DNA from 2 places in the Rhodoferax sp. LB1P47 genome. Region 1 is predicted to be linked to the other one. Evidence: riboswitches for the same ligand, from Rfam matches in the RefSeq annotation. Region 1 holds a riboswitch; the other holds the start of a gene.
The links. Region 1 has a riboswitch for thiamine pyrophosphate ahead of thiC (phosphomethylpyrimidine synthase ThiC). Riboswitches for the same ligand answer to the same signal wherever they lie in the genome.

Region 1 (4,161 bases):
AGCACCCGGGTTTCGCCGCAATACAGCGCAATGTGCTCGGGCGCATGCCCGTAGCCGCTGATGCAGCGCCAATCGCGCCCGCCGATGCGCAGGGTCTGGCCGTCTTGCATGCGCACAAAGCTGGCGGGTAGGGTGGGCACCATGGCCGAAAAATAGCCGGTACGGGCGCGGATTTTTTCGACCGATTCGGGGTCGGTCAGGCCATGTTTGCGGAAGAATTCTGCGGCTCCCGGTCCGCCGTTGCCACTGGAGTGCCGGATGTTGTGCTCGGCCACAAAGTAGTCGGTGGCGCTGATCCACAGCGGCGCGTTCCAGCGCGCGCACAGCCAAGAGGCCAGGCCGATGTGGTCGGGGTGCATGTGCGTCACGATGATGCGCAAAATAGGCAGGCCGCCGAGCTGGGTGGCAAAAATCGCCTCCCACTGCGCCTGTGAGGTTTCCGCGCTGATGCAGCAGTCCACCACGCTCCACCCACGCTGGCCATCAATTTCGTCCTCCAGCAGCCACAGGTTGATATGGTTTAGCGCAAACGGCAGCGCCATGCGGATCCAGCGCACGCCGGGGGCCACGGCGACGGTTTCGCCCTGTGCGGGCAGGGCATCGCCCAGGGGGTAGTGCAGTTGTTGTTCGAGTAGGTTCATGGAGATGGCATTCTGGAGGTTTGGCCTCAGCGTATGCGGTCGGCCTGTCGCCAGGTTGACGGCATGGCGAGTTTTGCTATATTTTAAATAGCTGCTTGCGCCCATAAAATATACATTACAGCCTGTTTTGACCATAAAACGGCTGCAAGGGTATTGGGGCACGGCAAAATACGCCCCCATGACCCAATCCATTCCCGATATTTTTGCCAATAACCGCATCTGGGCCTCCGAGATGGAGCGCCAACGCCCCGGCTTTTTCACCGCACTCACGCACCAGCAAAAGCCCAAGTACATGTGGATCGGCTGCTCCGACAGCCGCGTGCCCGCCAACGAGATCATGGGCCTGGCCCCCGGCGAGGTGTTTGTACACCGCAACGTGGCCAATGTGGTGGTGCATTCGGACCTGAATGCGCTCTCTACCGTGCAGTTTGCGGTGGACGTGATCAAGGTCGAGCACATCACCGTGGTGGGCCACTACGGCTGCTCCGGCGTGGCGGCGGCCTTGTCGGGCCAGCGCGTGGGCCTGGCCGACAACTGGCTGCGCCACATCCAGGATGTGCGCGACCGCCACTGGACCCTGCTGGACCACATCGCCGAAGCCCACCGCCACGATGCGCTGGTCGAGCTCAACGCCATCGAGCAGGTGGTCAACGTCTGCCAAAGCACGGTGATGGTCGATGCCTGGGCGCGCGGCCAAAACGTCACCGTGCACGGCTGGGTGTACGGCATCCACGACGGCCTGCTGCAAAACCTGCACATCACCGTCAATGGGGTGGAAGGGCTGGAAACCGCCTACCGCGCGGCCGTGGCAGCGGTGGCTGCCGCGCCGCGCTGATGCCGTACACTGCCACCCGCCCGGGGTGCGCAGTGAAATGCGCTGAGATGGAAACCAAACCCGCGAACTTGATCTGGTTCATACCAGCGTAAGAAGAGCTTGACGACAGCGTCCTATCCCTAGCGGTACGGATGCGCGCCGTCACCACGCCCCATCTGCAAAGAAGCGGGGCATCTCCTTGGGGGTTCGCGCAGTTTGGCTGCGCATTCTGGGCTCCCACCAAACAGGAGACCCCCCCATGAACGCCCCCATTACCGCCCCCGACAAATTCGCCCAGCTCCTCAGCTACGCCTGCGACCCGCTGCCCGCCAGCACCAAGCGCTACATCCAGGGCAGCCGCCCCGACCTGCGCGTGCCGCTGCGTGAAATCATGCAGAGCAACGGCGAAGCCGTCACCGTCTACGACACCTCCGGCCCTTACACCGACCCCACCGCCACCATTGACGTGCGTGCCGGGCTGGCCGCGCTGCGGGCCGGCTGGATCGAGTCGCGCGGCGACACTGAAAGCTACGCCGCCCGCATCCTGAATGCGCTGGACGATGGCCGCAACAGCGAAGAAAACGCGTCCTTGCAGCTGCTGCGCGCCCAAGCCTCCGGCCTGCAACGCACGCCCCGCCGCGCCAAGGCCGGTGCCAACCTCTCGGGTAATGTTTCGCAGATGCACTACGCCCGCCAAGGCATCATCACCCCCGAGATGGAATTCGTCGCCCTGCGCGAAAACCAAAAGCTGGAGTGGATGGCCCAATATGCCGAGGGCGCGCTGAACACCGAGCGCGACAAACGCCTGGCCGGCAACAGCTTCGGCGCCAGCATCCCCCGCGTGATGACCCCCGAATTTGTGCGCTCCGAAGTGGCCCGTGGCCGCGCCGTGATTCCGCTCAACATCAACCACCCCGAAGTCGAGCCGATGGCCATTGGCCGCAACTTCCTGGTCAAGATCAACGCCAACATCGGCAACAGCGCCGTCACCTCCAGCATCGAAGAAGAAGTCGAAAAACTGGTCTGGGCCATCCGCTGGGGCGCCGACACGGTGATGGACCTGTCCACCGGCAAAAACATCCACACCACCCGCGACTGGATTTTGCGCAACAGCCCCGTGCCCATCGGCACCGTACCCATCTACCAGGCGCTAGAAAAAGTGGGTGGCGTGGCCGAAGACCTGACCTGGGAAATCTTCCGCGACACCCTGATCGAGCAGGCCGAGCAGGGCGTGGACTACTTCACCGTGCACGCCGGGGTGCGCCTGCCCTTCATCCACCTCACCGCCAACCGCATGACCGGCATCGTCTCGCGCGGCGGCTCCATCATGGCCAAGTGGTGCATTGCCCACCACAAAGAAAATTTCATCTACACCCACTTTGATGAGATGACCGAAATCCTGAAGGCCTACGACGTCAGCTACTCGCTGGGCGACGGCCTGCGCCCCGGCTCCAGCGCCGATGCCAACGACGAAGCCCAGTTTGCCGAACTGCGCACCTTGGGCGAGCTGACCCAAAAAGCCTGGCAGCAAGACGTGCAGGTGATGATCGAAGGCCCCGGCCACGTTCCCATGCATTTGGTGCAAGAAAACATGACCGAGCAGCTCAAGCACTGCCACGAAGCGCCGTTCTACACCCTGGGCCCGCTGACCACCGACATCGCCCCCGGCTACGACCACATCACCAGCGGCATCGGCGCCGCCATGATTGGCTGGTTTGGCACCGCCATGCTGTGCTACGTGACCCCCAAAGAGCACCTGGGCCTGCCCGACCGCGACGACGTGAAGGTCGGCATCATCACCTACAAAATCGCCGCCCACGCCGCCGACGTGGCCAAGGGCCACCCGGGTGCCCGCTACCGCGACGACGCGCTGTCCAAAGCCCGCTTCGAGTTCCGCTGGATGGACCAGTTCAACCTGTCGCTCGACCCCGAAACCGCCAAGAAATTCCACGACGCCACCCTGCCCAAAGACTCGGCCAAAGTGGCGCATTTCTGCTCCATGTGCGGGCCGAAGTTTTGCTCCATGAAGATCACCCAGGAAGTGCGCGAATACGCCAAAAACCTGGGCGTGAGCGAAGCCGCTGCAGCGGAACAAGGCATGTTGGAGAAGTCGGCAGAATTCAAGAGCGGTGGTGGAGAAATCTATGTGCCGGTGAACGGCGTGATCCCGATCGCGCAGGGCTAATCGACGCCACCGCCGGGCCCCCATCCCGACCTTCCCCCGGCGGGGGAAGGGGCAAGCCAGCCCCACTCCGTGCGGCACGTCAGGGGCCACGCATTTCTCCCTCCCGGGGCAGTGGAAAATCAGCCCCCTGCATTCCTCCCTCCCCCTCCGGGGGAGGGCCGGGGTGGGGGCTTGACTTGCTCCCTGGCCCCTCCGGGGAGAGGGTGGGGGTGAGGGTCAGGCAGCCACCAACCATGCCCTGCAATGCAACCCCCCCAACCCCCACCCCGTAGGGTTTTTACAAAGCGCTGGTTCTACCCGCACCTGCGAGACAAGTGTTTATAAAAATCACCAAATCAGCCTCCAGCGCATATTCTTCCTGTGCAAAGTGCTATTGATTAAATAGCAATTCGCCACAGCCCCCGCAGGCGTACAGTGACCCCAAAGGACCGCCACCATGCCCACCACCGACCCCATCGTCATCCTCGCCGCCTCCCGCACCCCCATGGGTGCGTTCCAGGGGGCGTTCGCATCCCTGGCGG
Region 2 (4,161 bases), on a different contig from region 1:
GCGATGTAGCTGGGGCTGACGCGGTCGGCGCGCAGCATCTCGGCGTAGCCGTGGGTGCTGACCCCCAGGCGCAGGCCCGCGATGCGGATGGCATCCAAATCAACGGTTTGCAGCAGGTCCAGGTCTTCCTGGCCCAGGTGTACGCCGTAGGCGCTGGCCTGTATGGCTGCCTGCCAGTGGTCGTTGATGAACAGCAGGGCGGGCGTGTCCTGCACGGCGGCCACGGCGGCGGTAACTTCGCGCTGGATGGCCTCGGGGTCTTCCGATTTGAAGCGCAACTGCACCGTGGGTACACCGGCGCGGGCCATGCGGCCGACCCAGGCGGCATTGGGCAGCACGGCGTACAGGCCGAGTTGCTGCGGGCAGGGCGCAAAGGCATCCCGGCGCGGCCAGGGGCGCAGGCCGAAATCTTGCGGGCTGTCGGGCCAGTCGCTGGCGTTGCCGGTGCGCGTGATTTGGGCCTGCCAGGCCTGGGCGATGCAGGCGGCATCGGTGGGGATGAAGCCGAGTTGCAGGCAGGCGCTGAGGCGCAGTGCTTCGTCGGTGGCAGGCAGGGCCATGTCGGCAAAGCGGGTGGTGATGTCGTGGGGCATGTTTTATTCCTGCGCGTGGTGCCAAAACGGTGTGCCGAGCACCGGGGTGCTGGGCTGGGCGGCCTGCTGCTCCAGCATCGCGCCGCCTAAAAACGCATTGCGTCCTGCCTGCACGGCATCGGCAAAGGCCCCGGCCATCCGCACCGGGTCTTGCGCCAGGGCGACGGCCGTGTTCAGCAGCACTGCGTCATAGCCCCATTCCATCACCTGGCAGGCGTGCGAGGGGCGGCCCAGCCCGGCATCGACCAGCAGCGGCACGCTCAGGCGCTCGCGCAGCACTTGCATGGCGTAGGGGTTGATAGGCCCCTTGCCGGTGCCGATGGGTGCGGCCCAGGGCATGACGGCCTGGCAGCCCACATCGACCAGGCGCTGGCACAGCACCAGGTCCTCGGTGCAATAAGGCAGCACCTTGAAGCCGTCCTGGATCAGGCGGCTGGCGGCCTCAACCAAGTTCAGCGTGTCGGGTTGCAGGGTGTAGTCGTCGCCGATCAGCTCCAGCTTGATCCACGGGGTGTCGAACACTTCGCGGGCCATGTGGGCGGTGGTGATGGCTTCTTGCAGGCCGTGGCAACCAGCGGTGTTGGGTAGCACCGGCACGCCGGTCTGGCGCAGCAAATCCCAGAAACCATTGGTCGCCGCATCGGCCTGGCCCAGGTTCTGGCGGCGCAGCGACGCGGTCAGCATGGCGGGCTGGGCGCGGGCGATGGCGCTGCCCAGGATGCTAGGAGAAGGATAGCGCGAGGTGCCCAGCAGCAGGCGGCTGGCGAAGCTTTCGCCGTAAAGGATGAGGGGATCAGGTGTCATATTTCAGCCGCCGGTGACGGGGTGGATGATTTCGATGCGGTCGGCATCCTGGAGGGCGGTCTGTGGGTACAGCGCGCGCGGCACAAAGGCCTTGTTGACGGCAGCGGCAAACGGCGGCTTGGCTTGCAGCAGCGCCACCGCGTCGGCCAGGGTGGCACCGACGGGCAGGATGTGGGGGAGGTTGTTGATCAGTACGTTCATGCAGTTTCTATAGCAAGACCCCATTGCGTGGCAAGCGCTGAATGCCCTTTTTCTATGAGTTCCAGTACCGCGTCCAGCATGGCCGGGGCGATCAGAAAGCCGTGCCGGTACAGGCCGTTGATGTGCAGCACGCGGGCGCTGGCTTGGCGGATGGCGGGCAGGTTGTTGGGCAGGGTGGGGCGGCACTGGGTGTTGGATTCCAGGATGCGCGCCTCGCCAAAACCGCTGTGTACGCTGTAGGCGGCACTCAGCAGCTCCAGGCTGGAGCGCACGCTCATGGGGGACATATCGTCCGACTCGATCTCGGTGGCGCCCACCACGAACACCTTGTTTTCTTTGGGCGCGATGTACAGCGGATAGCGCGGATGCACCAGCCGCACCGGGCGGCGCAGATCTACCCCCGGCGCGTGCAGGCGCAGCACCTCGCCGCGCACCGCGCGCAGGCCCGGCCATTGGCTGCGTGCACCGAGTCCCCGGCAGTCGAAAACCCAGTCCGCCTGGCAATCCTGCGGTTCGCGCGGGCTGTGCCAGTGCAGACCGACCTGGTGTTTTTGCAATTGCAGCAGCAGCGCGGCCAGCAGTTGGCGGTTGTCCAACTGGCCCTCGCCCGGCAGGTACAGGCCCTGGGCAAAGCGGCTGCCGATGCCGGGCTCCAGCGCAGCGATGGCGGCGGCATCCAGCGCCTGCGGGGCGGGCAGACTGGGCAACTGCTGGCGGGTGGCGCTCAACTGGTGGCCAAAGCGCGTGGCCTCGGCTGCGTCTTGCCGGTGCCACAGAATCAATGTGCCGTTTTGCTGGAAGAACACCGGCGCGTCGAGCTGCGCGATCAGCTCCGGCCAGCGCCGCAGCCCGTGCTGGCCCATTTGCACCACGCTGGCCTCTGTAATGGCCGACTCGGCCAGCGGGGCCAGCATGGCGGCGGCCACCCGGGCGGCTGCGCCCTCGGCCTCGGGCCCAGCGGCTTCAAATACCTGTACCGTGTGGCCCGCGCGTGCCAATGCCAGGGCCAACAAGCGGCCCATCAGGCCTGCGCCGAGGATGGTGGTGGTCAGAGGTGTTGCCAAGGGATCGTCCGTAGGGTGTGCTGGACGAAACGAGGCGTAGTCGTTGGTTGGAAACTTCCCACGCCAGCATGATCTGGATCGGGTATGAGGGTTTTTCTCAGCCCAGCCACCGCACATGCAATAGCCAGACACCCCTGTTTCATCCGTAACCGTGAATTACATCACACTCGCTCGCCGATAATTTCGGCATGACTGACCAAGCACCTTCCCCGCGCTACCTGCGCCTGCTCTCCATCGCCGGGTCCGACAGCGGCGGCGGCGCAGGCATCCAGGCCGATTTGAAAACATTCAGCGCCCTGGGTTGCTACGGCATGACGGCCCTGGCTGCGCTGACCGCACAAAACACCCGGGGCGTGACCGCCATCCACCCCGTGCCTCCGGCCTTCCTGAAGGCCCAGCTGGAGGCCGTGCTGGACGATATCGGTGCCGACGCCGTGAAGATCGGCATGCTGCATTCGCCCGAGATGGTCGAGGTGGTGGCCTGGGCAATTGACCACTACCAGCTCACCAAAGTGGTGCTCGACCCGGTGATGGTGGCCACCAGTGGCGACCGGCTGATGGCCCAAGAGACGGTGCAGGTGCTGGTGGAACAACTCTTCCCCCGCGCCACCGTGGTCACGCCCAATCTGGACGAAGCCACCCTGCTGCTGGGCCGCAGCGTGGAGGACGCGGCTGCTTTGCCCCCTGCTGTGGCCGACTTGTTGGCGCTGGGCGCACCGGCCGTGCTGGTCAAGGGCGGGCATCTGCCGGGCAGCGCGGTGGTGGATGTGCTGGGCCTGCATGGTGGCCCGCTGCACTGGTGGGAAAGCCGCCGCATCACCACCCACAACGGCCACGGCACCGGCTGCACGCTGTCGTCGGCCATCGCCGTGTACCTGGCGCAGGGCCACGCCCTGCCCGAGGCGGTGGGGCTGGCGCGAACCTACATTTTGGGAGCCATCACCGGCGGTGCCCAGGTGCATACCGGGCGCGGCCAGGGGCCGTTGAACCACGGTTTTGCGCCTGTGGCTATGCAGGTGTTGGCTGGCTAAATTTATAAGAAATAGGCCGCTAGCGCATATTTAATATGCGTTAGTAGCTATTTATTTTATAGCGAGTAAGTGGTGCGCAGCGGGCGGCTTAGCCAGGCGGCCGTGAACACCAAAGCCAGCGTGGGCAGGGCCGCGCCGAACTGGGGGGCCAAGGTGGCCAGCAGGTGGTAGACGGCGATGCCGGCCAGCCACAGGCCAGCGGCCAGCGGCTCGACCCGGCGCTGCGAATGGGCCTTGGCGTGGCTGCCCAGGCGGCCCAAAATCACCCCGAACAGCGGCACAAACACCGAGCTCAGCAGCAGCAAAAACGGCTCCAGGCTGTGGATCGGCAGCACCAGCGCCAGCCCGGTGCAGACCACGGCCAGCAGCAGGCCCCAGCGGCGGATGCTCCACTGCGGGCGCAGGCTGTGGGCTGACACCGCACCCGAATACACGTCGCCATAGGCGTTGTCCACCTCGTCCAGCAAG

Region 2: it holds a riboswitch for thiamine pyrophosphate, as region 1 does, so the genes downstream of both, AC0969_RS18685 (FAD-dependent oxidoreductase) here and thiC (phosphomethylpyrimidine synthase ThiC) in region 1, are expected to answer to the same signal.

The regions. Positions count from the first base shown of each region.
Region 1 is NZ_JBWMAU010000030.1:15,419-19,579, reverse strand. It holds gene AC0969_RS19415 (MBL fold metallo-hydrolase) at 1-641, opposite strand, end outside; gene can (carbonate dehydratase) at 820-1,476, shown strand; TPP riboswitch at 1,488-1,589, shown strand; gene thiC (phosphomethylpyrimidine synthase ThiC) at 1,727-3,640, shown strand; gene AC0969_RS19400 (acetyl-CoA C-acyltransferase) at 4,077-4,161, shown strand, end outside.
Region 2 is NZ_JBWMAU010000025.1:33,221-37,381, reverse strand. It holds gene thiE (thiamine phosphate synthase) at 1-560, opposite strand, end outside; gene AC0969_RS18695 (thiazole synthase) at 597-1,397, opposite strand; gene thiS (sulfur carrier protein ThiS) at 1,401-1,598, opposite strand; gene AC0969_RS18685 (FAD-dependent oxidoreductase) at 1,595-2,662, opposite strand; TPP riboswitch at 2,701-2,808, opposite strand; gene thiD (bifunctional hydroxymethylpyrimidine kinase/phosphomethylpyrimidine kinase) at 2,851-3,693, shown strand; gene AC0969_RS18675 (purine-cytosine permease family protein) at 3,750-4,161, opposite strand, start outside.